2 regions of the Janthinobacterium sp. PAMC25594 genome follow, and region 2 is predicted to be linked to the other one. Evidence: predicted binding sites of a transcription regulator. Region 2 holds the regulator's gene; the other holds the start of a gene.
What was found. Region 2 encodes sigma-54, which starts transcription at its own class of promoters, with help from an activator protein. Its sites were predicted from a motif close to TGGCANGNAANCTGCTTT; they were not measured.
Positions count from the first base shown of each region.

Region 1: a site for sigma-54 is predicted at 6,303-6,320, ahead of KY494_RS02590 (circularly permuted type 2 ATP-grasp protein). Genes of this name have one in related genera too.

Region 1 is NZ_CP080377.1:577,277-593,302, forward strand. Features, by position in the region: gene KY494_RS02560 (GNAT family N-acetyltransferase) at 1-92, shown strand, start outside; gene KY494_RS02565 (Fur family transcriptional regulator) at 120-545, opposite strand; gene KY494_RS02570 (alpha/beta hydrolase) at 649-1,989, opposite strand; gene KY494_RS02575 (peptidase) at 2,098-2,976, opposite strand; gene KY494_RS02580 (transglutaminase family protein) at 3,066-3,875, opposite strand; gene KY494_RS02585 (alpha-E domain-containing protein) at 3,875-4,819, opposite strand; gene KY494_RS02590 (circularly permuted type 2 ATP-grasp protein) at 4,813-6,267, opposite strand; gene KY494_RS02595 (sensor histidine kinase KdpD) at 6,387-7,544, opposite strand; gene KY494_RS02600 (hypothetical protein) at 7,613-8,485, opposite strand; gene KY494_RS02605 (TonB-dependent siderophore receptor) at 8,570-10,771, opposite strand; gene KY494_RS02610 (hypothetical protein) at 11,006-11,665, shown strand; gene KY494_RS02615 (2-hydroxyacid dehydrogenase) at 12,012-12,965, shown strand; gene KY494_RS02620 (low temperature requirement protein A) at 13,016-14,200, shown strand; gene KY494_RS02625 (GNAT family N-acetyltransferase) at 14,214-14,744, opposite strand; gene KY494_RS02630 (XRE family transcriptional regulator) at 14,836-15,402, shown strand; gene KY494_RS02635 (LysR family transcriptional regulator) at 15,405-16,026, opposite strand, start outside.
Region 2 is NZ_CP080377.1:3,434,905-3,450,930, forward strand. Features, by position in the region: gene KY494_RS15425 (DUF3683 domain-containing protein) at 1-1,729, opposite strand, end outside; gene KY494_RS15430 (YqaA family protein) at 1,992-2,483, opposite strand; gene ilvA (threonine ammonia-lyase, biosynthetic) at 2,686-4,221, shown strand; gene queF (NADPH-dependent 7-cyano-7-deazaguanine reductase QueF) at 4,355-5,197, shown strand; gene KY494_RS15445 (PTS sugar transporter subunit IIA) at 5,541-6,023, shown strand; gene hprK (HPr(Ser) kinase/phosphatase) at 6,060-6,995, shown strand; gene KY494_RS15455 (IS110 family transposase) at 7,019-8,026, opposite strand; gene rapZ (RNase adapter RapZ) at 8,465-9,328, shown strand; gene KY494_RS15465 (3-hydroxyisobutyryl-CoA hydrolase) at 9,329-10,414, opposite strand; gene hpf (ribosome hibernation-promoting factor, HPF/YfiA family) at 10,711-11,070, opposite strand; gene KY494_RS15475 (RNA polymerase factor sigma-54) at 11,140-12,618, opposite strand; gene lptB (LPS export ABC transporter ATP-binding protein) at 12,623-13,378, opposite strand; gene lptA (lipopolysaccharide transport periplasmic protein LptA) at 13,378-13,941, opposite strand; gene lptC (LPS export ABC transporter periplasmic protein LptC) at 13,967-14,578, opposite strand; gene KY494_RS15495 (HAD family hydrolase) at 14,624-15,157, opposite strand; gene KY494_RS15500 (SIS domain-containing protein) at 15,157-16,026, opposite strand, start outside.

The DNA.
Region 1 (16,026 bases), 2.9 Mb from region 2:
TGGGATTTATCGCGTATGGCACGGAACCGCGCTCGATGCGCGTGGGCGACTTGTTTTACGACGAGCATCACCTGGCGTTGCTTCTCAAGTGATACCTTCAGGTGATGTCTTTTTGAAAATTACTTGCAGCGCGGGCACAGGCCCTTGATCAAATAATCGACTTCGCCGCCGCTGAAACCTTCCGGCAAGAGCACGGGCGGCGGCAGCTTGACTTCATTGAAGCAGGTGACGTTGGCGCACTTGGTGCACTGGAAATGCGCGTGTTCGTGCGCCTGGTGGCCGGCGCCCGCGCTGAAGCGCCACACCTGGTCGGTGCCCGCGATGCGGTGCACGAGTTCATTTTCCGTCAGCCATTCCAGCACCCGGTACAGGGTGACGGAATCGATATCGCTGTCCTGCGACAACGCTTGCTGGATTTCATGGTGCGTCAGCGAACGGCTTTGCGCCATTAAAAAGTCGAGCACCTTCACGCGCGTCTTGGTGACGCGGGCGTTGGTGTTGCGGATCAGCGATTCGGCGTGCGGTGTAGAAGATGATGTCAACATGATAAGCCTGCTTGCGGGGGATCGGCTGGCGGCGTCATCGCCGTGCCCGTTGCCACCCTATGGGCCGTATCTTAGCATGCGTGCCGCACCGGATGAAACGCTGTCATGGTTTGAACGTCCAATAGCGGCCGGCGGCCGTATCGACGGGGTCGAGAAAGCGCTGGTCGGCGCGCGCCTGGTTACGTATCAGATAAAACATGTCGGACAGGGCCGAGCGCTTTTCCGCAAAGTACGAGTGCTTCATGAAGCTCGTGTCGACCCCGGTGGCATCGATGGTTTCCACGCCCGCCACGATCAGCATGCCGGCACCGCTGTCGCCCGCGCGCGGGTAGCTGTGCACGGCTTTCGAGGCGGCCAGCGCCAGGTCTTGCGACGAGGCATACAAAGTGACGGGATTGCGCGCGTGGGCCAGTTTTGGCGCGATATCATGCTTGAAGATGGCGGCGTCGATATCGGGCGCGGACAGGATGAGCTCCGTGATCTTTTGCGCCAGCTGCGGCTGCGCGGCCAGCAAGTCGGCCACGGCCCGCGCCAGCCCGCGGCTGCCCATGCTGTGGCCCACCAGATACACTTGCGCCGCTTCCGTGCTGGCGAGAAAGTCGGCCAGAAAGGCCGTGATGTGGGGCGTGCTCCATTCGATATTGTTTTCATCGATGGTGTAGCCGGCCAGGTCGCCATGCGACGGCCAGCTGTAGAACACGGGCGCGCCGTCGAAGCCGAGGTCGTAGGCCATCTGTCCCGTGCGCCGCGCCGCATCCTCAAAACTCACATTGTAGCCGTGCACAAAGACAAACGCGCTCTTGCCGGCCGAGGCGCGGATCTGCGTTTTGAGTGCTGCAAAGAAGTTGTCGCGGTCCTGCACCTCGGCCGACAGCAGCACCACGTGCTTGGCCGGGTCGTCGCGAAATTCCAGGCGCCACAGCGATGGCGATTCCAGCTGGCCCATGCGGTGGTCGCGGGGGATGCTGATGTCGCAGCTGCCATAGCTGAGCGGCCCATTGCCTCCCATGATGTTGCGTTCGCCGCTGAAGCGCTGCGCCGGCGGCTTGCCCACGTCGCGCTGGCGGTCCGTGGCGAAATACACTTTGACCACCGCATAGTTCGACACGACGGCGCTCTTGTCGGCCGGGGCGGGCGCCGTTGCCACTTCAGGCAGAGGTGAAGGCGGGCGCTGCAGCGCATCGAGCAAGCCTTGCGCGGCAAACAGGGTTTCCATGTCGTCCGGCACGTTTGCCGTGGACAGGGCGGCCGACAGTGCCAGTTGCAGCTGAGTATTGCCAGGCTCGGCCTCCAGCGCGGCGATGGCGGCCAGGATGGCGGCGGCGCTGTCGAACTTGGCGATGGCCAGCTTGAGCCGTTCATAGTGGCTGGCGACGGCTTCAGGCGCGTGGCCGGGCGCGCCATGTTCGATGGCCGCCACGACGGCGGAAGTGATCAAGTCCATGCGCCACCTGCCTTTCAGGTCAATCTGGATTGAATGTCAACTCATATTGCCATAAAAGCACGTGCAAGGCGATTTGTCCAGCGCCTTGCGCAGCGGTGGCGTCACCGGTCAATGCTGCTTGTCGTCGCTGAACTGCTGCGCCAAGGATTGCAGGGGCGCCACGGTCAGGCCGCCGCGGCTCACGTGCTCGGGGATGGCCACGCACACGGGCTTGCTGTGCATGTTGGCCGACGACAACACGTTCGTCGTGGTTTCCGGCGCCGCATTCCACACGGGATCGACGATGCCTTCAAACACATGTTTCAATTGTTCGCCCCAGGTGTCGCGGATCATGCGGAAATACTGGTTCTTTTCATCGATGGTGACGAAGCGCGTGACGGCCAGGCTGCCCGTCTCGTAGACGAGCAGATCGAGCGGCAAGCCGACGGAAATGTTCGAGCGCAAGGTGGAATCCATGGAGATCAGCGCGCACTTGGCCGCTTCATCGAGACGCGTATGCGGGTTGATGACCCTGTCGATGATGGGCTTGCCATACTTCGCTTCGCCGATCTGGAAGTACGTGTTTTCATCGTGCGATTCGATGAAATTGCCGGCCGAATACACCTGGAACAATCGGCAGCGCTCGGCGCCTATCTGGCCGCCCAGGATAATGCTGACATTGAAATCGATGCCGCAGTCGGCCAGGGCCTTCGCTTCGCGCAGGTGCACGGTGCGCACGGCGTCACCCACGATGCGCGCCGCGTCGTACATGCTGGCCACGTTCCAGATGCTGCGTCCATCCGCATCCACGTGTTCCGAGACGATCTGGCGGATCGCTTGCGAGATCGACAAGTTGCCGGCCGTCATCAGGACCAGCATGCGGTCGCCCGGGTTCTCGAACACGCTCATCTTGCGGAAGGTGCCCACCTGGTCCACGCCGGCATTGGTGCGGGAGTCGGACAGGAAGACCAGGCCTTCGTTGAGGCGCATGCCTATGCAATAAGTCATCGTCGTAAATCAAGTCAAAAGGGGGAGCATTCTACACCAGCCGGGCCGGGCCACCTGCTGGCAAGGCCCGGCCAGCCTCATTCTTGCCACTAGACGGGCACGATCTGCACGTCCACGTGCAGGGTTTCCGTGCCGCCACCCTGGCGCACGCCGCGCACGGGCGCCGCCGAATCATAGTCGCGCCCGATGGCCAGGCGGCAATACGCATCCGTCATCAGCCGCGCATGCGTGACGTCGATGCTGACCCAGCCCGCGAAATCCGTGTCTTCCGTCCACGCATCGACCCAGGCATGGCTGGCCGCATGGCCCGTCGTGCCCGGATCGATGTAGCCGGACACATAGCGGGCCGGGATGCCCCAGGCGTGGCAGCAGGCCAAAAACAGGTGCGCGTGGTCCTGGCACACGCCGCGCCCCAGAGCCAGGGCGTCGCCGGCCGTGGTGGTGACCATGGTGGCGCCACTTTCATACGCCACCTTGCCGACGATATTTTCCGCCAGACGCAGCAGATGGCCCGTGCCGGCCGTCACACGGCGGTCCGGCAGGCTGGCGGCCGCCAGGTCCACAATGGCGGGGTTCGCCTGCGTCAGGGCCGTCGGCATGGTAAACAACAGTGGCGACAGGGTATCGATCAGGTTCAGCCGTCCCTTGTGCGGATAGATGGTGTCCACCACGCCATGCGCCACCAGGCTCAGCGACTGATGGCTGCCATTGATCGTCAGCATGTGCGACAGATTGCCGTAGGCATCCGTGTAGGCGTGGCAGCGGCCCGGCGTGGTGATTTGCCAGGAGAGTGCCCGCTGCTGCGGCTCGATACGCGGCGTCAGGTGCAGCTGCTGTATCGTGTAGGCCAGCGGCGCGCTATAGGCGTAATGGGTTTCGTGGCGGATGGTGAGCTGCATCAGGCCGCCAGGGGAACGAGGAAGTCGCGGCTGACGCGGTTGCCCAGCTCATAGATGTTTTCCAGAAACTCCGTCAGGGTATGGTGCAAACCGGCCTTCATGATGTCGTCGATATGGCCGAATTTCAGCTCCGCATGCAATTTCCCGGCAAAACGCTCCGTATCGGCCGACACATCATTGCGGATATGTTTCAAATTTTCCACCACGTCATCCATGCAGGCCAGCAAGGACCTGGGCATGTCGCCGCGCAGCATCAGCAATTGCGCCACCCGTTCCGGGGTGATCACGTCGCGGTACACCTTGCGGTAGATTTCGAAGCCGGACACCGAGCGCAGCAGGGCCGCCCAGTAGTAAAAGTCGCGCTGGGTGATGTCTTTCGACGTGTCGCGCGCGCCGTGGAACTTCACGTCGAGGATGCGCGCCGTGTTGTCGGCCCGTTCCAGAAAAGTGCCGAGGCGGATGAAGTGGATCGCTTCGTCCTTGAGCATGGTGCCCAAAGTCACGCCGCGCGACAGGTGCGAGCGGTACTTGACCCATTCGAAGAAGGCGCTGGGGTCCGTTTCCAGCAGATTGCTTTTCAAACGTTTCTGCATGTCGAGCCAGGTGGCGTTCTGGATTTCCCACACTTCCGTCGTCAGGGTACCCCGCACGGCGCGGGCGTTTTCACGCGCGCCCGTCAGGCAGGCGAGGATCGAGGACGGGTTGTTCGGGTCGCGCACCATGAAGTCGAGCACGTCGCGCGTGTGGAAGCGCCCATATTTGTGGTCGTACGCGCTTTGCAGCTCGGAAATACCCAGGGTGGCGCGCCAGCCCTGTTCCGCATCGTGCTCGGACTGGGGCAGCATGGACGTTTGCATGTTGACGTCGAGCATGCGCGCCGTGTTTTCCGCCCGCTCCGTGTAGCGGGCCATCCAGAACAAATGATCGGCAGTGCGGCTCAGCATGTTTTCTCTCCTGCAAAAGCGGATGTCTCTTCCAGTACCCAGGTATCCTTGGTGCCGCCCCCTTGCGAGGAGTTGACCACCAGCGAGCCTTGGCCCAGCGCCACGCGGGTCAGGCCACCGGGCACCATGGAAATCGTCTTGCCAGACAGCACGAACGGACGCAGATCGATGTGGCGCGGCGCGATGCCGGCGTCCACGTAGGTGGGGCAGGCGGACAGGGCCAGGGTCGGCTGGGCGATGTAGCCGCCCCGATTGGCCAGCAGGCGCTGGCGGAAATCCTCGATCTGCGCCAGGCTGGATGCCGGCCCCACCAGCATGCCGTAGCCGCCCGCGCCATGCACTTCCTTGACGACGAGTTTCGCCAGGTTCGCCAGCACGTAGGACAGGTCGGCGCTCTTGCGGCACTGGTAGGTTGGCACGTTGTTGAGTATCGGTTCCTGCGACAGATAAAACTTGATCATGTCGGGCACGAAAGGGTAGATCGACTTGTCGTCGGCCACGCCCGTGCCGATGGCGTTCGCCAGGGTCACCCTGCCGGCGCGGTACACGGACAGCAGGCCCGGCACGCCCAGCGAGGAATCGGAGCGGAAGGCCAGCGGGTCGAGGAAATCGTCGTCGACCCTGCGATAAATCACGTCGACTCTCTTCGGCCCGCGCGTGGTGCGCATGTAAACAGAGTTGTCGTTGACAAACAGATCCTTGCCCTCGACCAGTTCCACGCCCATTTGCTGGGCCAGGAACGCGTGTTCGAAGTAGGCGGAGTTGTACATGCCCGGCGTCATGACGACGACGGTGGGGTCATCGACGCCCATCGGTGCGACGGAGCGCAGGTTGTCGAGCAGCATGTCCGGGTAATGGTCGACGGGGGCGATGCGGTTGCGGGCGAACAATTCCGGGAACAGCCGCATCATCATCTTGCGGTCTTCCAGCATGTAGGACACGCCGGACGGGACCCGCAGATTGTCTTCCAGTACATAGAATTCGCCCTGGCCCGCGCGCACGATGTCGACGCCCGCGATGTGCGCATAAATGTCGGAGGCGACGGCGATGCCCTGCATTTCCGGGCGGTACTGGGCATTCTTGTAGATTTGCTCGGCGGGAATGATACCCGCCTTGATGATGTTTTGCTCATGATAAATATCATGAATGAACATGTTCAAGGCTTGCACGCGCTGCACCAGGCCCGTCTGCATCTGCGCCCATTCGGCGGCGGGGATGATGCGGGGGATGGTGTCGAACGGAATCAGGCGTTCCGTGCCGGCATCGTCGCCATACACGGCGAACGTGATGCCCACGCGGCGGAAGGTCAGGTCGGCTTCGGCCCGCTTGCGGGCGATGGTCTCGGGCGATTGCTGTGCCAGCCAGTTGTCGAATTCACGATAGTGTTCACGTACCTTGCTGTCCGTCCCCACCTCATCCGCAGTCATTTCATTGAAAAAATTTGCCATGTTGTGATTTCCCTTGAGCCGTGTCTGTGTATAGCTCAGCAGGAAACGTGCCAACAGGACGGGCGCGAACAGGTGTAAAGATGACCACTTTTGTGGCGCCTTCGCACCGCTTTGGTGCGTCAGGTATCACTGTTGGGGGCGCCGGCGGGCGGGACGAAGGGGCGGCAATCGACGGGCACGTCGAAGATGAAGCTGGTGCCCGTTTCCGGCGCGCTGTCGACGGCGATGCTGCCGCCGTGGCTTTCGGCCACGTTTTGCACGAAGGGCAGGCCGATGCCCCAGCCCGGCGCTGGGTTGTCGTTCTCGCGGCGCAGGTAGTCGAAGATGCGTTCCGCCTGGGCCGGCGCGATGGCGTGGCCGCCGTTGTGGACGGTGAGGATCAGGCGTTCGTGCACGGCCTCCACGTGCACATTGACGGGCGCGTCGTCGCCGTACTTGAGGGCATTGCTGAGCAGGTTTTCCAGCGCGCGCCGCAGCGAGTTCTCGCACCACCAGCCGGTGACGGATTGCCCGCTGACCTGGCATTTGCCGGGCCGCTGCAGGTTGACCTGGCCGGCCACGGCGTGCACCAGGGGCAGCACGTCGAACTGGCTCAGCGCCAGCGGCAGCCGCTGGCCCCGGTGGTAGCTGAGGCTATCGAGCAATTCTTCGATCATGCTGTCGAGCCGTTTGCTGTGCTCGGCAATCTTGTGCGCCAGCAAGACCACCCGTTCCGGGTCCGCTGGCCGCAGCAGCAACTGGGCGCTGGTGCTGATCACGGCCAGCGGGTTGCGCATGTCGTGCGACAGGCCGGCCGCGATGCGGCGCCGGAAGCCTTCATGCATGCTGGTAAATTCGCGTATCGATTCGCGGATGCCCACGTCGATCGATGCATTGATCACCTGCCAATCCTTGCGGCGCAGGGTGATGCCGGACGCATGCGCGACGGCGGCGAAGCAGTCGCGGAAGATCTGGTATTCCTGGATCACCTGTTCCGGCCCGTAATTGGTCATGCGCGCCCGTTCATTGCCATGCACGGCGGGCACGTTGCTGTTGCTGGCCGCGTTCTCGCGCGGGTGGCCCGGCGTGAGGGCTTCGGCCAGGTTGTCGAAAAAGGCGGGCAAGGTATTGATGAGTATGGGCGTGAGCAACTGGTCGGCGCCGCGCACGCTGGCGCGCACGCGCAGTTCCCACGCGTTGAGGACGGCGTCGCGCATGGCAAAGAGGCGCTGCGCGCGCGCCAGCGGATGGCGCGCGCTGGCCTGGCGACCCGCATGATGATCCGTGACAATATTCACCTGAACTCCCTGACAGCAATGGCTATGCTCATCATAGTATGCGCCTAATCCGCCGTCAGGAAAATGCCTTATTGACCAGTGTCGGCCTGCCGCAAGGCCGCATACAGGCGGGAAAGCGAGGCTGACCATTCGGCCAGCGAAAAGTTCTGTGGGTCGTCATGACCGTTCGCAAAGCCCGTATCGAGCACGGCGTGGAAGGCGGGGATCAGCCACGTGCCCTTGCGCACGCTGGCGGCGATATACAGCAGGGCCAGCCTGTCGTACTGCGCGGGCGTAAAGCCGGGATCGGGCGCCAGCCCATCGTTGCCCTTGCCGCCGCCGGGCACGGAATGGCGCGGCTGCACCAGTTCCATGTGCAGGAACAGGCCCGTCAGCGACGGCTTGTCCTTTTCCAGCTTGCTGGCATAGCCGGGCGTGCCAAAGTCGCGCACGGCCAGGGAATCGCCGAGTCGGTTCACGTAGACATGGCCTTTCGGCCCGCCACCGAGCGCCGGATTGCGCAAGCTGAAATCGTTGAAATCCCAGCTGGCGTCGTTGATGTGGTCGGGAATGGATTCCGCCAGGAAATTCGGGTAGCTGGTGTCGTGGATGACGAAATAGCGGGCCATGGGCGCCGCCAGCCGACCCACGGCGCGCGACAATGGCGCGTCGATTGGGCCGCCCACGTCCGCTTCGCTGATCGATTGCTGCGCCAGCCAGGCGCGCAGGCGGGCCGGGGCGACGTCCGTGCGCTGGCCGATGCGGGCGGCGAGAAAGTCCGGCAGCGGGGCGCTGTCGCCCAGGCGCGCATACAGTTTCACGGGGCGCAGCAGACACGTGGCTTGCGCCCGCGCATCGCCCTTGAAGCCGCTTTTCCAGGCGGCGTAGGGGCAGGCCGCCTGTTTTTGGGCGGCGACGGGCAGGGACGTGCAGAGCAATAACAGGAGGGCTGGGAGTTTCATGCGGGCATTGTCGCCCAAATCCGCCGTTGGCACAGGCGCGCACGCGAAGCTGCCCAGGGAAGGGGCTGCTTCGCGCAGGCTGACTTAAAACGCCACGCTGCCCGAGACGACGACGGTACGCGGCGCGGCCAGCACCAAGGAGCCGATGTTGAAGGACGACACGGCCGACGACCAGTAATTGCGGTCCGTCACGTTGTCGACGCGGGCGCGCAAGGTCACGTCATGGCCCGCCACCTGCGTCAGGTAGCGCGCGCCGATGTCGAGACGGGTCCACGATGGCAGTTGCTTGCTGTTGGCCAGGTCCGCATATTGCGTCGAGGTGTAGATGGTGCGGGCGTTCAGGCTCAGGCCTGGCGCGCCGGGCACGTCCCATTCGCCGCCCACGCTCACCTGCGTTTGCGGCGCGCCGATGGGGCGCTTGCCATTGTTGGCGGCCACGTCGGTCTTGCTTTGCTGCGCATCGAGCCACGTCAAACCGCCCAGCAGGCGCACGCCCTGCATCGGCGTGCCGAAAATCGACAATTCCAGGCCCCGGTTGCGCTGCTCGCCAGCCAGTTCGGCCCGCGTGCCGATCACGGCCAGCAAAGGCTTGGCCGTGGTGAACAGGGCGGCGCTCATGCCCAGCTTGCCGCCGTCATACTTGACGCCGACTTCCTTTTGCTTCGATTTGTACGGCGCAAACACCTCGCCCATGTTGTCGACATTGAGCCGCTGGCCGTTTTCCTCGTAGGTACCGCTGGCAGCCGGTCCCTTGACCAGCGCCTCGATGTAGTTGGCGTACAGCGACACGTTCTTGCTGGTCTTGAAGACGATGCCCGCCACGGGCGTCGTGGCGCTCTCGTCATAGGCCTTGCCTTGCAGCACCGAGGTGTTGTAGTCGTAACCGGCATCCTTGATCTGCTGGCGGCGCAAGCCCACGGTCAGCAGCAGCTGGTCGTCGAGGAAGGCCATGGTGTCGGCCAGGGCGTAGCTGCTGAGGATGGTTTTCTGGGTCACCCGCGGGTCGCTCATGATGCCGCCCGTGTACGGTGTTGCCGGCGCGGCCACATCGACGGGCGCGTAGATATTGGTGGCGAAGGTATTGCCGATGGCATAGGCATTCTTCGCTTCATTCCAATGCCCGGACCAGCTGGCCACCAGCGTGTGCCGGACGGCGCCCGTCTGGAGCTTGCCGCGCACGCCCAGTTCGCCCGTGCGGATTTCTTGCTTGCGAGCATTGTCAAAGCGCGACACCGTGGCATCGCCATTGACCGAGGTCAAGGAAGGCTCGGCCAGGCTATTGGCTTCCCTGGTCGAACGGGAGCCGAAGGCGGCCCAGGCCACGACATCCCTGGCGAGGTCCACTTCGGCGCGCGCCGTGCCGAACACGTCGTGCTCCTTCGAATAGCTCCACGGCTGGGCGAAGTTCTTCGCGGCATCGGGCGCGGATGGCAGCGCGGCCACGCCGCCGATGGCGACGGATGGACGCGGCGACGTCAAATCGAAGTTCTGGTAGCCGGCGTCGGCCGACAGCCGGTAGTTACCGCCGCGATAGTCGAGACCGACGGAAAACATGCCCACGTCGTGGTCTTCGCGCTTGATGCCGGTCTCGCCCTGGCGTCTGGCGGCGTTCACGCGCACGCCGAATTCCTGCTTGTCGCCGAAGCGGCGCGCCACGTCGATGGCCGCATAGGCATGGCCGCCCGATTCCACGCCCACCGTCAGTTCCGTCAGTGGCGCGTTACCGGCGCGCTTGGGCATCAGGTTGATGGCGCCGCCGATGCCGCTGCCGCCCGGCGCCGCACCGTTGAGGAAGGCGCTGGCACCACGGAACACTTCCACTCTTTCCAACAGTTCCGGCGACACATATTGGCGGGGCAAGACGCCGTACAGGCCGTTATACGCCACATCATCGGAATCGAGCGCGAAGCCGCGGATCACATACACTTCCTGGAAATTGCCATAGCCGCGCGACATGCGCACTGCCGGATCGCTCTGCAGCAAGTCGCCCACGCTACGCGCTTGTTGGTCGGCAATGAATTGCTGCGTGTAACTGGTGCTGCCGAATGGCGAGTCCATCATGTCCACGGCACCGAGGATGCCCATGCGCCCGCCGCGCGCCACCTGGCCGCCCGCATACGCCTTCGACAAGCCTTCCGCCGACGCGTCGGCCGAGGCGCTCACGACCACTGTGGGCATGGTTTGCGCGCCGCTGTCTGCCGACGTGTTCTGGGCGTGGGCGGCGGTGCTGGCCAGCAGGAAGGCGGCCAGGGCGAACGGAGTAGGGGCGAGGCGGAAAGTGCGCATGGTGTTATCTGGATATTAATGAGAATGATTATCATTATATTCCAGCATGGCCCGCTGCGTGGGAAAGTGTGAGAATGTCATAAATAAAGTCGCCATTCGTACAACACACGGCAAGCCAGGGCACTGGAATCTGGCGGGAAAAGGCGCGCCAGCCGGTACCTTGTGGATTTATTAATGCCTACGGTCAAGTTTCGCTAAAATACGCCATCGCGCCCGGCGCCCACAGGAAACCGCATGCCATTGCTCCGTCATCTACCGTCCGTCTCCATGCGCCTGCGGGATGGCCTGAGCCTGAAAGGCGCGGCCGTCGCGCTGATCCTGGCCATGCATGTGCTGGGCCTGTATTTCCTGCTCTTGCCGGCGCGGCAACTCAAGCAATACACGGAAGTGGCTTTCATGACCCTGCTGCCGTCCCGTCCGATGCCGCAGACGCCGCCGATGGCCTTGCCGCTGCCCATGCCGGCTCGCTTGCCGCGCGCGCGGGCCAGTGCGCCGCCTGTCATCCTTGCGCCACCGGCCGTCGCTGCGGAAAGCATCACCGTGCCCGCCGAAGAATTGCCCGCCGCGCCGTCCACCGCCGACTTGCGCACGCGCGCCCGGCTGGCGGCGGGGGCCGCCGACAAGGCCTTGCGTGGCGAACTGAAACAAGACCAGCCTTGGCTGGCCGCAGCCGAACTCAAGAGCGAAAGCAGCTTCCAGAAACTGGTCGCCTCCGCCTGGCGCGGCGGCCCCGTCATCCGCGTGGAGGAATACCTGACGGCCGATGGCCGGCCCGCCACGCGCGTCGTCAGCGCCGTCGGCGCCACGTGCTATGGCATGGATGCGAACCCGGGCGCGGGCGCCGATCCGTTCAAGACGGGCGGCAAGGTCAAACGCGTGCCTTGCCCGGGTTGAGGCGATCTGACAATCGTTGTGGCGGTGCTTGTCGGCTTACGCCCTGCGGGCTAAGCCGACCTACGCATGGCGTAAGGGTGATACATGCCAGGAGATCGCGTGCCGGACCGCGCTCTAGCTGCGTAGGTCAGATTAGCGCAGCGTAATCTGACAGGCTGCGGGCGGCGCTTGTCGGCTTACGCCCTGCGGGCTAAGCCGACCTACGATTGAATCGGGTAGTCCCACGCAGGAAAAGACCGTGCGGCGGGCAGGGTTTTAGGGGCGGTAACAGGCGATGCCATCCCCGGCCATGCGTCAAATATGCTAAGTTGCGTCTGCAATTCATGTGACACGACCCAGGACGCCCATGCCCCCCGAACTCCTCATCCTCGCTCCCAGCCCTTCGGCTGCCGTCAACGCGCAGCTGGACCAGCAATATACGTGTCATCACGCCTGGCAAGTGCCGGCGGACGAGCGCCACGCCTGGCTGGCCGAGCGGGCGCCGGCCATCCGCGCCGTCGTCACGACGGGTGCGCTGGGCTTGAACGCCGCCGACATGGCCTTGCTGCCCTCTTTGGAAATCGTCGCCGTCAACGGCGTGGGTCTCGACGGCGTGGCGCTCGACCAGGCGCGCGAGCGGGGCATCGCCGTCACCACCACGCCGAACGTGCTGACCGATGACGTTGCCGACGTGGCGCTGGCCTTGCTGCTGGCCAGCGCGCGGCATATCGTGGCGCTCGACCGTTTCGTACGCGATGGCGGCTGGGAACGGCGCGAGGCCATCGCCCCCGCGTCCAGCCTGCGCGGCAAGACGGCCGGCATCTTCGGCTTCGGCCAGATCGGCCAAGCCATCGCGCTGCGCCTGGCCGCCTTCGGCGTCCACGTCCGTTACTTCCAGCCCCGCGTCATCACGGCCACATCCGTGCCGCGCGCGGAGTCCTTGCTGGCCCTGGCGCAGGAAAGCGATTACCTGATAGTTTGCGCGCCGGGCACGCCGACCACGCGCCAGAGCATCGACCGCACGGTGCTCGACGCGCTCGGTCCGCAAGGCACCCTGATCAATATCGCCCGTGGCGCGCTGATCGATGAAGTGGCCCTGATCGCCGCCTTGCAGGATGGCCATCTGGGCGCGGCCGGTCTCGACGTATTCGCGGACGAGCCGCGCGTGCCAAACGCCTTGCGCGCCTTGCCGAACGTCGTGCTCACGCCGCACGTGGGCAGCCTGACCGTGGAAACGCGCCATGCAATGGGGCAACTGGTGGTCGATAACCTGGCGGCGCACTTTGCCGGCTTGCCCCTCTTGACGCCAGTGAAATTGTAAATACCCCCGATTGATCGGTTTACTCGTATGAATGAAAGAGATTTATGGAATTGAGAAAATCGCTGTTGCGCACGCGCGGCGGGCAAGACAGCGGCAAGGTGGGCATGATCGAGCTGTTCTTCGACCTGGTGTTCGTGTTTGCTGTCACGCAACTGTCGCACGGCTTGCTGGCGCATTTGAGCGCCATGGGCTGGCTGCAGACGGGCTTGCTGCTGATGGCCGTCTGGTGGGTGTGGATTTTTACCTCGTGGATCACGAACTGGCTCGACCCCGAGCGCATTCCCGTGCGCATCAGCCTGTTTGCGCTGATGCTGGGCGGCCTCATCATGTCGGCCTCGATACCGGAAGCGTTCGGCACGCGGGGCCTGGGCTTTGCGCTCGCCTATGTCGCCATGCAGGTGGGCCGCCCCCTGTTCGCCTGGTGGGCCGTGCGCCATGAAGCACTGGCGCGCCGCCGCAATTTCCAGCGCATCACGCTGTGGGCCGTGCTGTCCGGCATTTTCTGGATCGCCGGCGGCATCGCGTCGCCCGAACAGCGCATCTTCTGGTGGGCCGCGGCCTTGCTGATCGATTTGGCGGGACCATGGATGCTGTTCGGCATGCCCGGTCTGGGCCGCTCGACGATAGCCGACTGGGACGTCGACGGCAGCCACATGGCCGAACGCTGCGGCCTGTTCGTCATCATCGCCCTCGGTGAATCCCTGCTGGTGACGGGCGCCACCTTTGCGGGCCTGGAATGGACAGCCGGCAACTGGCTGGGCTTTTTGTCGGCCCTGGTCGGCAGCATCGCCATGTGGTGGATTTATTTCGACACGGGCGCCGAGGCGGGCCACCACCGCATCGCCCACTCGAAGGACCCGGGCCGCATCGCCCGCAAGGCTTACACGTATATCCACGTGCTGATCGTGGGCGGCGTGATCGTTTCCGCCGTAGCCGATGAGCTGGCCCTCGTGCATCCGGACGAAGCGAGCTTCGCCGGCATCAGCGCCTTGCTGGGCGGCCCGATCCTGTATCTGCTGGGCAATGCGCTATTCAAATGGGTCAGCAGCGACCGCGCCACGCCGCCGCTGTCGCATCTGCTGGGCATCTTGATCATCCTGGCGCTGATTCCGATGGCCTACGGCCGCCTGTATTCACCGCTGACCCTGGCCTGCATCACCAGCTGCGTGCTGGTATTGGTGGCCGTGTGGGAACATATGGCATTGCGCCGTCCGCCACCGGAGATCGATCCTTGACGTCTGCCTGACCTTAGCCGGGCGGTGTGATGCCGTCCGGATCGCTGCGCGCATCGAGCTGCAACTGCAAGAATGCCAGGTCCAGCCAGGCGCCGAACTTGGTGCCGACCTGGCGCATCAAGCCCACTTCCTCGAAACCCAGCTGCTTGTGCAGGGCGATCGAGCCGGCATTGCCCGCCTCGATGCCCGCCACCATCACGTGCTTGCCCAGGCCGCGCGCCCGCGCGATCAATTCCCCCATCAAGGCCTTGCCGACGCCGGCGCCACGGCGATCGGCGCGCACGTACACGGAATGCTCGACCGTATGGCGGAAACCCTCGAACGGGCGCCAGTCGCCGAACGAGGCGTAGCCAGCGACAGTTCCTTCCGCATCGCTGGCGACGAGCACCGGATAGCCGGCCCGCTGGCGCTCGGCCAGCCAGGCGGCGCGGTTGGCCGCATCGACCGTCCGTTCATTCCAGATGGCCAGGGTGTTGCTGACGGCATCGTTGTAGATGGCCGTGATGGCCTCGATGTCGCCCGCGTGGGCATCGCGTATCTGCATGTTGATCTCCTTGCTAGTCGTCTACTATAATGGACAAATCATAGATTCCCGCTCACGTCTTGTCCAATAGAATTCGAATGGAAGCCGATACATGTCCACTAAACCAGACGAATTGAACCAGCGCATCGGCGCCCGGGTGCGCACCGAGCGGGAAAACCTGGGCTGGTCGCTGACGCAGCTGGCGGCCCGCTCGGGCGTGTCGCGCGCGATGGTGCACAAGGTGGAGCGGGGCGATTGCAGCCCCACGGCCACCTTGCTGGCGCGCTTGTCGGGAGCCTTCGGCCTGAGCATGTCCGAACTGATCGCCCGCGCCGAAATGCGCACGGGGCGCTTGCTGCGCAAGCTTGAGCAGCCCGTGTGGGTCGACCCGCAGAGCGGCTATGTGCGGCGGCATGTGTCACCCGCATCCGACATGCCGCTCGACCTCGTGCATATTACCTTGCCGCCCGGTGCCGTGGTGGCCATGCCGGCCGCCGCCTATGTGGCGCGGCGACAACTCATATGGTCGCTGACCGGCAGCCTCGTCTTCATCGAAGGCGAGACCCGCCACGTGCTGGACGCGGGCGATTGCCTGGAACTGGGCCCGCCGGCCGACTGCGTGTTCAGCAATGAAACGGCCGCCGCTTGCACCTATGCCGTGGCCGTATTGAAGAACTGAGGCTATGCCAGCGCTACAGCGCGCAGCTGGGCGATGAAGGCGCGCGCGGCGGGCGCCTGTTCGTGGCGGCGGAAGGCCGCGGCGATTTCCGAGCTGATCTGCGGCCCTTGCAGCTCGCGGAACACCACGCCGGGCAATTGCACGCTGGCCATCACGGAATGGGGCACGATGGCGCAGCCCACGCCCAGCGACACTTCCGTCAGCACGGCCACCAGGCTGCCGGGGCGCGACACCACCTGCGCCGCAAAGCCGCCGCGCCGGCTCACTTCCAAGGTTCCCAATTCCTGTTCCGGCACGATGAACGCCTGCTGCGCCAGCGCGGCCGGCCCCGCTATTTGCTGCAGGGCGAGCGGACTGTCCGCCTGCACGGCCAGCACGAAGCGGTCGCGCAGCAACACCACGCTGTCCAGTCCGTCCGGCAAGTGCAGGGGCGGGCGCACGAAGGCCAGGTCCACGCGGCCCTGGTCCAGCAAGCCGGGCAGGGCATCCATCGCGTATTCGCGCGCGCCGATGTGGATGCCGGGGTGGCTGGCGCGAAAGCGGGCAAACTGATCTTGCAGCACGCCGGAATACGCGGCCGAGGCCACGTAGCCGATTTCCAGCCGGCCCAGCTCGCCCCGTCCC
Region 2 (16,026 bases):
CCACGTCTTCATTGATTTTAAAGGCGTTGGTGTGCTTGGCGATCGCCGCCGTGCGGGCGCGATCGAGCCAGAATTTCTTGCGCGCTTCGGGGCTGACGGCCACAAAACCTTCGCCCACACGGGTGTTGGCGATGCGCACCACTTCCGACGCCGCTTGCGCGACGGCGTTTTCATCGTCGCCGACGATGTCGCCAAACAGGGCCATCTTCGGCAGCACGCCCCGCTTCGACTTGGTGGCGTAACCGACGGCGCGCAGGTAGCGCTCGTCCAGGTGTTCCAGGCCCGCCAGGCGGATGGTCGTGTATTGCTCGCCCTTGGCCGGCAAGCCATCGAGGTAATCCTTGATTTCCACGATCGACGGGATCGCATCGCGCGCCTGGCCAAAGAATTCCAGGCAGACGGTGCGGGCGAATTTCGGCATCTTGTGCAAGATCCAGCGCGCCGACGTGATCAGGCCGTCGCAGCCTTCCTTCTGGATGCCCGGCAAGCCGGCGAGGAATTTGTCCGTCACGTCCTTGCCCAGGCCCTCCTTGCGGAACTTGCGGCCAGGAATTTCCAGGATTTCCGTCTTGAACGGCGCGTTCGGTTTCGTCGCGTCGCGCGTGCTCGGGTGACGCCATTCCAGCTGGAAACGTGCCAGTGCGATATCGTGGATCTTGCCCAGGTTATGGTCGAGTCGCGTCACGTCGAGCCAGTCGCCGTTCGGGTCGACCATGCGCCACGAAGCCAGGTTATCGAGCGCCGTACCCCACAGCACGGCCTTCTTGCCGCCCGCATTCATGGCGACATTGCCGCCGATGCAAGAAGCGTGGGCCGAGGTCGGATCGACGGCAAACACGAAACCGGCCTTTTCCGCCGCTTCCGAGACTTTATTGGTGATCACGCCCGCGCCCGAATGGATCGTCGCGTATTCGTGCGTGAGGCCCGGCAAGACCGTCATTTCCACGGCGCCCAGGGTAATGAGTTTTTCCGTGTTGATGACGGCCGACATCGGCGTCAGGGGAATCGCGCCGCCCGTGTAGCCGGTGCCGCCGCCGCGCGGGATGATGGTCAGCCCCAGCTCGATGCAGCCTTTGACCAGGCCGGCCATTTCCTCTTCCGTGTCGGGCGTGAGCACGACGAACGGGTATTCGACGCGCCAGTCGGTGGCGTCCGTCACGTGCGACACGCGCGTCATGCCGTCGAAGCGCACATTGTGCTTTTCCGTGTAGCGGCCCAGCACCTTGACCGTGCGCTTGCGCAAATCGTAGGTCTTGCGGAATTCGTCGCCGAAGTCGGCCACGGCCTTGCTGGCAGCCTTCAGCAGCAGTTCCACGTTGGCGCTGCGCGCCTTGGCCACTTCGGGCGCTTCGCCACTGGCCGCGACGTCGCCGCCGGCCGCATCGATGCCCAAGCGGCGCTTGTCGACTTCGGCCAGGCGGTGATGCAAGGCATCGATCAAACCCTGGCGGCGCTTCGGGTTGTCCAGCAAGTCATCCTGCAGGTAGGGATTGCGGCGCACGACCCAGATATCGCCCAGCACCTCATACAGCATGCGGGCCGAACGGCCCGTCTGACGGGCGCCGCGCAACTCGTCGAGCAGGCGCCAGGAGTCCTCCCCCAACAGGCGTATGACGATCTCGCGATCGGAAAACGACGTGTAGTTATACGGGATTTCGCGCAGGCGGCTTGCTGCGGGACCATTCGGCGTTTCTGCCAGTAAAGCTTGGATATGTGCGGGAGCGTTCATGGAGTGTGGTGACGATGTGGACTGGACCCTAAAGGACCATTTTATCTTATTGCGCCGCACCATGCGGGAACAGCCTTAGCCCGCCTAAGGTTTAAGCACCTCATCGGCTACCATAGCAAATACGGGAAAGCCTACTTTTGCATGAATAAAAAACCAGTTTCCATGATTTTTTGACGCAAAAATGCCAAGAATCGGACTCAGCCACAAACTATCAAGCGGCCCAAAATAGGGCAAACAGGCGTTGCAATACGCCCCATCGCCATCACGCCAGCATTTGCCCGATCCGGTGCCATACGCCATCGGGCACGTACAGCAGCAAAACCGTCATGCTCAGGTAGCGCGCGCACTTGCCGATGGCCATGTAGACCACGCTGGGCCAGAATGGCAGCTTGAGCCAGCCAGCCAGGGTGCACAGGGGGTCGCCCACGATGGGCAGCCAGGCCAGCAGCATGGTCTTGGCGCCATAGCGGGCCAGCCAACGGAACCAGCGCGTGTCGCGCTCCTTGGCGAACGCCTGCTTGGCCCGGTAGCCCATCCAGTAGTCGACGATGCCGCCCAGGGTATTGCCCAGGGTGGCGACGCCGATGACGGCCCAGAACAGTGCGGGATTGGCCTTGATGACGGCAAATACGGCCGGTTCCGAGCCGAGCGGCAAGAGGGTGGCGGAAATAAAGCTGATCAGAAAGACCGAGGTCAGCCCGACTTCCGGTGCTGCGATCAGCTGCAGCAGCCAGGCGATTGCGGATTCGATCATGGAACACTTCGCGATGCGGTAAGGCTCTCCATTATAATGAAGAGCAGCTTGCGCGCCGCACAATCCGCGCCAAGCAGCCAGGGCTCACCGGCCCCTAGTTCCACAGAGCATTATTTGTCGCCAGGCTATCCGCCGCCGCGCCGCCGCTATCGACCGACACGCTCCAGTACCTTTCTGGCCCAGAATCACTTGCTAGCAGACTATGAACATCGACTACCTCAAGAAAATCCTGACCGCCCGCGTCTATGACGTCGCCACCGAAACGCCGCTGGAACTGGCCCCTGCCCTGTCGCAGCGCCTGAACAACCAGATTTACTTCAAGCGCGAAGACATGCAGAGCGTGTTCAGCTTCAAGATTCGCGGCGCCTACAACAAGATGGCCCAGCTCAGCGATGCGGAACGCAAGCGCGGCGTCATTTGCGCCTCGGCCGGCAACCATGCCCAAGGCGTGGCCCTGTCGGCCGCGCGCATGGGCTGCCGTGCCGTCATCGTCATGCCCACCACCACGCCCCCCGTCAAGATCGACGCCGTCAAGGCGCGCGGCGGCGTGCATGTGGAAATCGTGCTGCACGGCGAGTCCTACACGGACGCCTACAACCACGCGCTGACCCTGGAAAAAGAACAGAAGCTGACCTTCGTGCACCCGTTCGACGATCCGGACGTGATCGCCGGCCAGGGCACGATCGGCATGGAAATCCTGCGCCAGCATTCCGGTCCCATCCACGCCATCTTCGTCGCCATCGGCGGCGGCGGCCTGATCGCCGGCGTGGCTGCGTACGTGAAACAGATTCGCCCCGACATCAAGATCATCGGCGTGCAAACGGTCGATTCGGACGCCATGGCGCGCTCGCTGAAAGCGGGCGAACGGGTGACCCTGCCCGACGTGGGCCTGTTTTCGGACGGCACGGCCGTGCGCCTGGTGGGCGAGGAAACCTTCCGCCTGGCGCAGCAATATGTGGATGACATCATCATCGTCGACACGGACGCCATCTGCGCCGCCATCAAGGATGTGTTTACGGATACGCGCTCCATTCTGGAACCGGCCGGCGCGCTGGCCATCGCGGGTGCCAAGGCCTACGTGGAGCGGGCCAGCCTGAGCAAGCACCCCATCGTCAACCAGACGCTGGTCACCATCGCCTGCGGCGCCAACATGAATTTCGACCGCCTGCGCTTCGTTGCCGAGCGTGCCGAGCTGGGCGAGTTCCGCGAAGCCGTGTTTGCCGTCACCATGCGCGAACAGCGGGGCAGCTTCAAACGTTTCTGCTCGCTCATCGGCGCGCGCAACGTGACGGAATTTAACTACCGCATCAGCGATGAAAAAGCCGCGCATGTGTTCGTCGGCATCCAGATTGCCGACCGGCATGAATCCGGGGCGATGGCGAAGAAATTCGAGGAGCATGAATTCAAGACGCTGGACCTGACGCACGACGAGCTGGCCAAGTCGCACATCCGCCATCTGGTGGGCGGCAAGAGCCGCCTGGCGCAGGACGAGCTGCTGTACCGCTTTGAGTTCCCCGAGCGCCCCGGTGCGCTGATGCGCTTCCTCGACAGCATGGCGCCGAACTGGAATATTTCCCTGTGCCATTACCGCAGCCAGGGCGGCGACGTGGGCCGCATCCTGGTGGGCCTGCAAGTGCCGCCCGACGAGATGGGAGAATTCGCCCGCTTCCTCGATACCCTCGGCTATCGTTACTGGGATGAGAGCAGCAATCCTGTGTATAAGCTGTTTTTGGGGTAAAAGAAGGGGTCAGTCGCTTCGCGATCGGAATACGTCCCATTGGGCCGTATTCCCCCTGAGGGTCCGACCCCAGCCGTCGCTGTTGGGTTGAAATAGGCTACCATGCGTGCTTGACTGAATTCACGCCATCACCATGACCACCACCAACGACCTCGCCGAACAATCTCCCCTGGGCAAAAGCTCCGCCTACCGTACCGATTACGCACCGGAATTGCTGTTTCCGATTCCGCGCCAGGGCAAGCGCGACGAGCTGGAGCTGCACGGTACGTTACCGTTTTTCGGCCTCGATATCTGGAACGCGTACGAACTGTCGTGGCTGAACCAGCGCGGCAAGCCGCAGGTGGCCATTGCCAAGGTCAGCGCGCCGGCCGATTCGCCCAACATCATCGAATCGAAATCGTTCAAGCTCTACCTGAACTCGTTCAACCAGACCAAACTGGACAGCCCGGATGCCCTGCTGGCCCTGCTCAAGCAGGATTTGTCGAACGGCTTTGGCGCGCCCGTGCAAGTGGAACTGACCTTGCAGGAAGACTTCGGCAAGCTGAAAATGGGTGAATTCGACGGCGTGCTGCTGGACCGCCTGGACCTGGAAATCACGCAATACACGCCGTCGCCGCTGCTGTTGAAGGCGGCGCTCGATGAAGCACCGGTGGAAGAAAAACTCGTCTCGCACCTGCTCAAATCAAATTGCCTGGTGACGGGCCAGCCCGACTGGGGCAGCGTGCAGATCGCGTATGCGGGACCGCAAATCGACCAGGAAAGCCTGCTGCGCTACCTGATCGGTTTCCGCGAGCACAATGAATTCCATGAGCAATGCGTGGAGCGCATCTTTGTCGATATCTTGCGCCAGTGCAAGCCGCAAAAACTGTCCGTGTATGCGCGCTATACGCGCCGCGGCGGGCTCGATATCAATCCGTGGCGCAGCAACTACAGCACGGGCACGATGCCGGGCAATCTGCGCAATGCGCGCCAGTAATCCAAAGCAACACCGCGCAATACCTTGAAATCATGCCAACAGGAATGTTGGCTGTGTTTTAAAACAACGTTGCAGTAGTGCCCTAGTGCATGTCAAAGACGCTGAAAAATCGGAAAATCGGCATTCGGCGGCGGAAAAATCTGTTCGCCGCGTGTTTTTAATCAAGAAATAGCCGATACACCCCGATGTTATTTTTTTGCTAAAATGATGGCTACATGGGCTGTAGCGCCCACTGCGCCCGCAGCGGGCGTATACTGTTGAGAATTGGCGTTACAGGCCGCGGAAACAGGCCTATAATTCGGCTCGCAAGCCCTCTGCGCATTGCACCATTTCATTGAGTGTCATGACTAATCTTAGCAAAATATTATCCCTCGAAAACGTCCTGCTGGACCTGGAAGTCTCCAGTAAAAAGCGCGCTTTCGAGCAAGCCGGCCTGATCTTCGAAAACAATTACGGCATCGCCCGCTCTACCGTTTCGGACAATCTGTTTGCCCGCGAACGCCTGGGCTCGACAGGCCTGGGCCATGGCGTAGCCGTGCCGCATGGCAGAGTCAAAGGCAGCAAGACCCTGAAAGCGCCGCTGGGCGCCTTCGTGCGCCTGGCCGAGCCGATTCCGTTCGAGTCGCCCGATGGCAAGCCCGTCAATCTGCTGTTCTTCCTGCTGATTCCCGATCATGTCACCCAGCAACATCTGGAAATTTTGTCGGAAATCGCTGAAATGTTTTCCGACGATGCCTTCCGCACGGCGCTGGCCACGGATCCGGAACCGAAATCCGTGCATTCGCGCATCGTCAATTGGCAACCCAGTCTGCAAGCGGCGGGTTAAACTTCAGGTATTCCTCCACTCCTGAAGAAGACTGCCATGTTGCAAACGCCGCTGACGATACAACGCCTGTACGACGATAATCGTGAAAGTCTGCAACTGGGCTGGTTCGCCGGTTTTCCCGGCGGCGAACGCCTGATCTCGGGCGACGTCTCGTCGGCCGCCGACCAGGTGGGCCACTTGAACCTGATCCATCCGGGCCGCATCCAGGTCTTCGGTCACCAGGAAATCAATTATTATCAGCGCCTGAAGGTCAACACGCGCACCCACGTGATCGGCGAGCTGATCGCCGGCGGTCCGCCCGCGCTGATCATCGCGCAAGGGCTGGAAACGCCGCCCGACATCCTCGCCATCTGCGACGAGCAAAACATTCCCCTGTTCTCGACCCCGCTGCCGGCCGCGCAAGTGATCGACTTCCTGCGCGTCTACCTGTCGAAAAAGTTGGCGCAGCGCATCATCATGCATGGCGTGTTCATGGACGTGCTGGGCGTGGGCGTGCTGATCACGGGCGATTCGGGCCTGGGCAAGAGCGAGCTGGGCCTGGAACTGATTTCGCGCAGTCACGGCCTGGTGGCCGATGACGCCGTGGAATTCTCGCGCATCGCACCCAACATGATCGAAGGCCGCTGCCCGCCCCTGCTGCAAAACCTGCTGGAAGTACGGGGCCTGGGCTTGCTCGACATCAAGGCCATCTTTGGCGAAACGGCCGTGCGCCGCAAGATGCGTTTGAAACTGATCGTGCACCTGGTGCGCCGCAACGCGCTGGAGGAAGAAGTCGAGCGCCTGCCCTTCCTGTTCCCCACGGAGGACGTGCTCGGCTTGCCCGTGCGCAAAGTTGTCATCCCCGTCGCCGCCGGCCGCAACATCGCCGTGCTGCTGGAAGCGGCCGTGCGCAACACGATTCTGCAACTGCGCGGCATCGATACCTTGCAGGAGTTCATGGAACGGCAGAGATTGGCAATGAGTGGCGATTAACAACGTAGATACTGTTATCCCCGTCAAGCGGCATGCAAGGCCGGATCAAATATTTTTCCCGACCTGAGCACACCAAATGCCACATGCACCAGCTTGCGCATCATGGCGCCGATGATCAGCTTGGGCGCCTTGCCGGCGTCACGCAGGCGCTGACCGAAGCGCTTGCCCCAAGGCGTCTTATGGACTGCCACCATGGCCGGCATGTACAGTGCCTTGCGCAGGAAGCTGTGGCCAACCTTCGACATGCGTGGCTTGCCACGCACGCTGGAACCCGACTCGTGCTGGCGCGGGTCGAGTCCCGCAAACGCTACCGCCTGCTTGGCGCTGTCGAAGCGGTCCGGATTGGCGTAGTAGGACAGCAGTACCGGAATCGTCCGCTCGCCCAGGCCAGGGATGCTATCGAGCAGTTCGCGCTTGTCGCGTAAATCCGGGTCGTCATCGATATGGCGGCGGATCGCCAGGATCAGCGCCTTGATCTCGGCGTCGAGCCAGGCAATATGATCCGCGATACCCTGGCGTACCGCCGCGCGCGCGACTTCAAGCCGGTTGCTTTCCTGCAGGCGCATCGCCTGCAGGGCATCCAGGCGCAGCACCAACGCGCGCAGCGATTGCTCGGCGGGCGATGGCGCCAGCCAGGGCTCTGGCTGGCGTTCGTGGGCGAAGTCGGCGATCAGTTGTGCGTCGACCTTGTCGGTCTTGGTGCGCACCAGGCGCGAAGCGCCGAAGGCCTTGATCTGGGCCGGATTGATGACACTGACCACCATGCCAAGTCCAGCGAGATATTCGGCCACCCCTTCCCAATAGGTGCCAGTCGCTTCCATGCACACCCTGGGGTTGCCGGCAGCGTGCTTCAGCAGCCATGCGTTGAGTGCAGTGAATCCTGTGTGGTTGTTCTCGACAACCTTGTTACGATGCTTGCCGTTGGGTAGGCGCAGCGCGCAGTCGAGCTTGGCCTTGGCAACGTCGATTCCTAAATTAAACATGCTGTGTTCCTCTTGCGATCTACCTTGCAAATGCGGGCTAACCGGCATGCCGGTGCCAAAGATACTGTCCGATCTTGACATGGAGGATGGGTAACTGGTGCGAGATCTACGGAGCTGGCTCGGGGCCTAAGGGCGGATACGGCATCCAGTTACCCGGTCTTGATATGCCTACCAAGATTTTGACAGCGGTCGATGCCGTTCGCAATACCACGAACGGCATGAGGGGAATAATACAAGGTCGGATTAGCGGGGCCGCCGAGGTGGGGCAAAGCCCCGCGTAATCCGACGACATTGTTAGCGGGTGTCGGCAGGAGCCATCGCTTGCAAGCGAGGACCGTTACGCAGGCACGCAGCCATGCTGCGTGAATTCCCTGCTGCACCGCTTTGCGCTAAGCCGACCTACGAAATACACATATGAAATTGCAATAATTTGTAAAGCTAATTGCCTCGGGAGCGCAACGTCGATCTTTATTGTATGATCGACGTATGCATATCGTCCTTATCACCGGAATATCCGGCTCCGGCAAATCCGTCGCGCTCAATGTGCTGGAAGATACCGGCTACTATTGTGTCGACAACCTGCCGCCGGCCTTGCTGCCTAGCCTGGTGCAAACCTTGCTTGACGAAGGCACACCGCAACTGGCCGTCGCCGTCGATGCACGCAGTGCCGAGTCGCTGGCCAGCCTGCCGCACAATGTGGCCCTGCTGCGCGACCAGGGACACGACGTCAAGGTGATGTTCCTCACGGCCACCACGCATTCGCTGGTGGCGCGCTTCTCGGAAACGCGGCGCAGCCATCCGCTGTCGCACGAATTGCGTCCGAACCAGAACCCGGCCAGCCGCCGCACCCTGATCGAATGCATCTCGGAAGAACGCGAGCGCCTGTCGGCCATCGAGCAATTGGGCCATGTGATCGACACCTCGGAACTGAGCGCCAATAAATTGCGCGCCTGGATCAAGGATATCGTCGCCTCCGAACGCGCGCCGCTGACCTTGTTCTTCGAATCGTTCGCCTTCAAACTGGGCGTGCCGCTGGACGCCGATTTTGTCTTCGACGTGCGGGCCTTGCCGAATCCCTATTACGACCTGGCGCTGCGTCCGCTCGACGGACGCGATGCGCCCGTGATCGCCTTCCTCGACGCGCAGCCAAGCGCGCTGGAACTGCTGGCCGACATCCGCGCCTTCATCGAGAAGTGGTTGCCGTCATTCAAATCCGACAACCGCAGCTATCTGACGGTGGCGCTCGGTTGCACGGGCGGCCAGCACCGCTCCGTGTACATGGCGGAACGGCTGGCGCAATACTTCGGCCCCAACGAAAGAGTCGTGCTGCGCCATCGCGAGCGCTCTTAGTTAATCCAGGTGGCGCAGCGGATGCGCTGACGCCGGCCAGACGGGCGCAAAGAAACGCGCCACCATGGCTGCATCGACCTCGTCCAGGCTGGCGGGGTTCCAGCGCGGCGCATTGTCCTTGTCGACCACCAGCGCGCGCACGCCTTCGAGCACTTCGCCATGCGCGAAATTGTGGCGCACCACGCTGCGCTCCAGGCGCAGGCAATCGGCCACGCCCAGGTGGGCACCGCGCCGCAGTAATTCCAGGGTCACCGACATCATCAAGGGCGAACGCAGGCGCATGGCCGCCAGGGCCTTCGCCGCGAACGCGCTGTCGTCCTGCGCCAGCGACACCATGATGGCGGCCACCGAAGGGGCGCTGAAGTGGCGGTCCAGCGCCGCGCGCGCCGCGGCCAGAGGAGAAATACCCGCCTCGGCGTGGAACGGTGCCGCCAAGGCCTTGATGGCCACCGGCAAGGCCTCTCCCGGCGTCGATTCGAACAGGGCCAGCAGCGCTCCCATGTGCGCCTCGGGCAGGTACACATCGGCCAGGCCCGTGTACAGGGCATCGGCCGCGTTGATCGTCAGGCCTGTCAAGCCCAGGTACAGACCCAGCTGGCCCGCCAGGCGGGACAGGAAATAGCTGCCGCCCACGTCCGGGAACAGGCCGATATTGACTTCCGGCATGGCCATGCGAGTGCGGCCCGTGACGATGCGCAGGCGGTTGCCTGGCCCCGCTTGCGCCACGCCCATGCCGCCGCCCATCACCACGCCATCCATCACGGCGATATACGGTTTCGGATAGAAGTGAATCACATGATTTAACGCGTATTCTTCCGTAAAGAAGTCTTCCAGCAACGCGCTGCCGCCTTGCGGCGTAGCCAGGCCCGCATCGTAAAAGAAACGGATATCGCCACCGGCGCACAGCGCTTTCTCGCTGCTGGAACGGATCACGACGGCGTCCACCTGCGGATCGTCGCGCCAGGCCAGCAAGACGGCACTCAGGGCGCGCACCATCTCCAGCGACAGGGAATTGAAGGCTTTCGGACGGTCGAGCACGATGTGTCCGGTGCGGTGGCGAATGGAGGTCTGGACGAAGTTGCTCATGGCAGGCAGGAAAGAAGTGAAAGTGCAAACATTCTAAGTAATCCTCAGGAAATTATTGTGAATTTATGACGAACAGAACCGGATGCTATGCAAGGCGCCCGCTGCGACGCAGTGCGAGCACTGCTAGCAGCGGGCAACGCCGCAGAGGGCCGGTTATGGAAGTCAGAAATCACAATAATTTATTGGGGGTTACTTAGCGCCTGTGCGGGGAAGATTGCGTTCAACAGGTCCAGGCGCAAAAAAGGGCGCAATGTGCGCCCTTAGTTGATCACAACCGGTTGAAAGTCGCGGGCCAGTTAGGCGGCGGCGAATTCTTCTTCCGAGTTGTCTGGCAGATGCTTGATCGCCTCTTTACCGTGCCCTTGCACTTTGGTTTTGTACTTCATCACTTGCCTGTCCAGCTTGTCGATCAGGGTATCGATTGCGGCATACAGGTCATGCGCCAGGCTTTCCACATAGACGGTTTTGCCACTCAGACGCAGGTTGACTTCGGCCTTTTGACGTTTTTCTTTCTCTTTGAGGTTATCCACGGTCAGAATCACGGCGATATCGATAACTTGATCGAAATGACGTTTCACGCGCTCCAGCTTCGTTTGTACGTATTCACGGATGGCTGGTGTCACTTCGAGATGATGTCCGCTGATGGTGAGATTCATACACACTCCTAAAGATGATCGGGTTCGTGCGGTCCATCCTATCCGGCCCGCAGAGGAACCGAAAAAAACTTACAAACACTTACGCAGGCTCACTGGCGGAATTTTCAACGCTTCCCGGTATTTGGCAACAGTACGTCGCGCAATCACCATGCCTTGTTCCCCCAGCATGTCCGCAATCTTACTGTCGGATAAAGGATTTTTAGGGTCTTCTGCTCCTGTCAGTTGCACGATCAATGCCCGTATCGCCGTCGATGACGCTTCGCCCCCCGCTTCGGTGGCGACGTGGCTACCAAAGAAATATTTCAACTCGAACATGCCGTGCGGGGTCAGCATGTACTTTTGAGTTGTTACCCGCGAGATAGTACTCTCGTGTAAACCCAGTGTATCAGCTATTTCACGGAGCACAAGGGGGCGCATGGCAACGGCCCCATGCGAGAAAAAGTTCTTTTGTCTTTCTACTATCGCCTGCGCCACGCGCAGGATCGTGTCGAAGCGCTGGCGCATATTCTTGATCAGCCACTTGGCTTCCTGCAACTGTGCACCCATGGCGCCCTCGCCCTTGCCCTGCTTGAGCAGGTTGGCGTACATGGCGTTGACGCGCAGGCGCGGCATGACGTCATTGTTCAGGGTGACTTGCCAGCCATTGCGCGCGCGCTTGACGACGACGTCGGGCACCACGTAATCGGACACGTCCGAGGCAAACACGGCGCCCGGATGCGGATTACACTGGCGAATCACCGTCTGCGCTTCACGCAAGTCTTCCTCGTCGCAATCGAGGGCTTTTTTCAGCTTGTTGAAATCGCGCTGGGCAAACCAGGCCAGGTGCTTTTCCACGATGACGAGGGCCATGCGCCGCGTCACCATGGCGACGTGCGGCAAGCGCTTGATTTGCAACGCCAGGCATTCGGATGCATTGCGCGCGCCCACGCCCGGCGGATCGAAACTTTGCAGCAGGGACAAGGCCGTGCGCATCTCGTCGGCGTCGATTTCCAGCTCTTCCGGCAGGCGCGCCAGGATGTCGTCGAGTGACTCTTCCAGGTAGCCATTGTCGTCGAGCGCGTCGATGATCAGCTCGACCAGCGCGCGGTCACGCAATTCGAGCACCGTCACGCGCATCTGCTCCATCAGGTGTTCGCGCAGGGTGCAGTGATGGGCCTCCAGTTGCGGACGCGAATCTTCGTCGTCGGGCGCCTTGCCCCGGCTCGCCTCGCTCCAGTCGCTGTCGCCGCCGTCCGCGGCGGCCGGGCTGTCACCCGCCTCGCCGTCAAAGGTTTCCGCTTCGGCTGGCGCTGCGGGCGCCTCCTGGCCTGGCGGCTGGGGCGGCGCTTCGGCCGGCGCGGCCGTGGAACTCAGGGCCCCGTCGGACAGCAGGCGCAGCGAACGGTCGAGCGGATCGTCGAGGCGCTCGAGCAAGGGATTGTCCGTCAGCAGTTGCTCGAGTTCCTGGTGCAATTCCAGGGTAGACAATTGCAGCAGGCGTATCGATTGCTGCAACTGCGGCGTCAGTGCCAGGTGCTGCGAGGTGCGCAGCTGCAATGATTGTTTCATTGGCTCACATGCGGAAGTGTTCGCCCAGATAGACCCGGCGTACCGACTCGTTCGCGATGATGTCGTCGGGGCGTCCCGACGCCAGCACCGAGCCCTGGTTGATGATGTAGGCACGGTCGCAAATACCCAGCGTCTCGCGCACATTATGATCGGTGATCAGCACGCCGATATTGCGCTCCTTCAAGAAGCGCACGATGCGCTGGATCTCGATCACGGCGATGGGATCGACGCCGGCGAACGGCTCGTCGAGCAGCACGAAACGCGGGTCGGTGGCCAGCGCGCGGGCGATTTCCACGCGGCGGCGCTCGCCGCCCGACAGGGACAGCGCCTGGTTCTCGCGCAACTTTTCAATTTGCAAGTCGGCCAGCAATTTATCCAGGCGCTCTTCGATCTCGGCCTTCTTCAGGGGACGGCCTTCGACGGTCTGGATTTCCAGCACGGCGCGGATATTGTCTTCCACCGTCAGCTTGCGGAAGACGGACGCTTCCTGCGGCAGATACGACAGGCCCATCTGCGCGCGGCGGTGGATGGGCAGGCGGGAAATGTCCACGCCGCTGATATCGATGCTGCCGCCGTCCGACGGCACCAGGCCGACGATCATGTAGAACGAGGTGGTCTTGCCGGCGCCGTTCGGGCCCAGCAAGCCCACCACTTCGCCGCATTCGACTTGCAGCGAGACATCATGCACGACTTGCCGCTTGCCATAGGTTTTTTGCAGCCCGCGAACGATCAGGGTGCTGCCGCAACGTGTATTGTCCATTAGTTCTTTCCTGGCGCGGGCGTGGCCGGCGTCTTGGGCTTCGGCTGGATCACCATGCGCACGCTGCCGCCATCCGGCGTGCTGGTGCCGCTGTCGGAATTTTCCATTTTGAATACTTCCTTGCGGCTGTCATACGAGATGAAGGCGCCGTTGGCCACGTCGGTCACTTTCGTGCCTTCCAGGCGCGTCAGCTTGGCCTTGGAAAACAGTTTCACCACTTCCGTCTTGTTGTCGTATTCCACGCGCTCCGCCTCGCCTTCGACCCACAGGTCGCCCGCGCCATCGCGCTTCTGGCGGAAGGTGGCCAGCTTGCCGGGATCGGCCCAGAACGTGATGAACTGGTAGCCTTGCGGGTCTTCCGTGATCAGGGCCCGGCCCGCCTTCATGGTCAAGGTACCCTTGACCAGCACGACATCGCCCGTCAGGGTACGCACCTGCTTGACGTCATCGACGTGGCCGCTACGTGCCGTGATGACGGCTTCCTTCTCGGAATCGGCCTTTTCGGCATGCGCCACGCCCATCACGGCCAGAGAAAATACGGTCAACAGCAAGATATTCTTCATAGTATGGTTTCCTTGTTTCATTCTGTCATTTTGCCGCCGCGGCCGGGCGCGGTTTCGGCGGGAGGACCATGCGCAGCGCATTCTGCACTTCCACCACGCCGGTGGCGTTATTGGCCTTCATGCCGATGCCATTGATGCGCGAGGCGCCCGTCAGGATATCGACAGGCACGTCCGTTTCCATTCTTTCCTCATCCGGGAATACCGTCAGCGCTTCCGTCCTGACTGTCAGGTTATGCGCCTTCGGACTGGCCACGCGGTCGATCACGACTTTGCGGTACAGTTGCAGCCGGGTATTGTCCTGGTCGATATGCGCCAGTTCCGCATTCATGTTCATCGGCGGCATGCCTGGCGTCAGCTTGCGCACGAAAGGCTGGTCGATATCGGATGAATCGTCGAGCGGGTAATGCGTGAGCTTGGTGCCCGAGACGATATAACTGGGTTTACCCGTCAAGTCCATGCGCACCAGGCTGAAATTGGTGATGAAATAATCTGGCTCATCGAGATGCTTGCTGGCCGTGATGTTCTGGGCATTCTTGTTCATCACTTCCAGCAGCCAGAAGCTGGCCAGCGCAAAGACGATGGCCCCCAGCACGGTAAAAATCATGCGCCAGCGATGGGCGCCTCCTGGCTTACGCATAGGGTTTCACTCTTTCAAATCGCACTGGCGGCGAGGCGATGCGCCTCACTCCAGGAACGGCGCCATGACGCGCGCATAGTTATCCTGGGCGCGCAGCAGGAATTCGCAGATCTCGCGCACGGCGCCACGGCCGCCGCCGGCCTGCGTCACATAGTGCGCCAGGTCCAGCGCTTCCGGACGCCCGCCCGGCACGCTGACGGCAAAGCCCACGCGGCGCAGGATGGGCGCATCGATGACATCGTCGCCGATATAGCCGCATTGCTCTTCCGTCAAGCCCGTCAGCGCCAGCAGTTCGCGAAACGGCGTCAGCTTGTCGTGACCGCCCTGGTGCACATGGGTAATGCCCAGGTCTTGCGCGCGGCGCGCCGTGATGGCCGAGCGGCGCGCGCTGATGATGGCCGTCTGCACGCCCGATTCCTGCAGCAGCTTGATGCCCAGGCCATCATACACATTAAACGTTTTCATCATCTCGCCATCGGGGCCGAAATGCAGGCTGCCGTCGGTGAGCACGCCATCGACGTCAAAGATCATCAGTTTGACCTTGGCCGCGCGCGCCAGGTTGTCCGCTACGCTATCCATCAGATCACCTTCGCTTGCGTCAGATCATGGATATGCAGCGCGCCCACCAGCTTGCCGTCGGCATCGACGACCAGCATCTGGTTGATGCGGAACTGCTCCATCACGGCCACGGCATCGACGGCCAGGCGTTCGGGCGCGATGCTGCGCGGCTGCGCATGCATGACGTCGCGAATCGCCACTTGCGTGAAATCCTGCACGCGCTCGAACATGCGGCGCAAATCGCCATCCGTAAACACGCCCACGGGGCGGTCATCCGCATCGACGACGGCCGTCATGCCCATGCCCTTCTTCGTCATTTCTTCCAGCGCCTGCAGCAAGGAAGCGTCCACGGGCACCTTGGGCACCCGTTCGCCGCTGCGCATGACGTCATGCACGTGCGTGAGCAGGCGGCGGCCCAGGGCGCCGCCCGGGTGCGAACGGGCGAAATCCTCTTCCTTGAAGCCGCGCAAGTCGAGCAAGGCCACGGCGATCGCATCGCCCAAGGCCAGGGTGACGGTGGTGCTGGCCGTCGGCGCCAGATTCAGCGGACAGGCTTCTTTCTCAACAGAAATATCCAGGTGCACATCGGCCAGCTGGGCCAGGCTGGAATGCGGTTTGCCCGTCATGGAAATGAGCACGCCGCCCATGCGCTTGACGACGGGCATGATGGCCATCAGTTCCGCCGATTCGCCGGAGTACGAGATGGCAATAAAAGCATCGTCCGAGGTGACCATGCCCAGGTCACCATGGGCCGCTTCGGCCGGATGCACGAACAGGGCCGGCGTGCCGGTGGAAGCGAGGGTGGCGGCAATCTTGCGCGCGATATGGCCGGACTTGCCGATGCCGGAGACGACGACTCTCCCTTTGCATTGCAGCAACATCGCCACGGC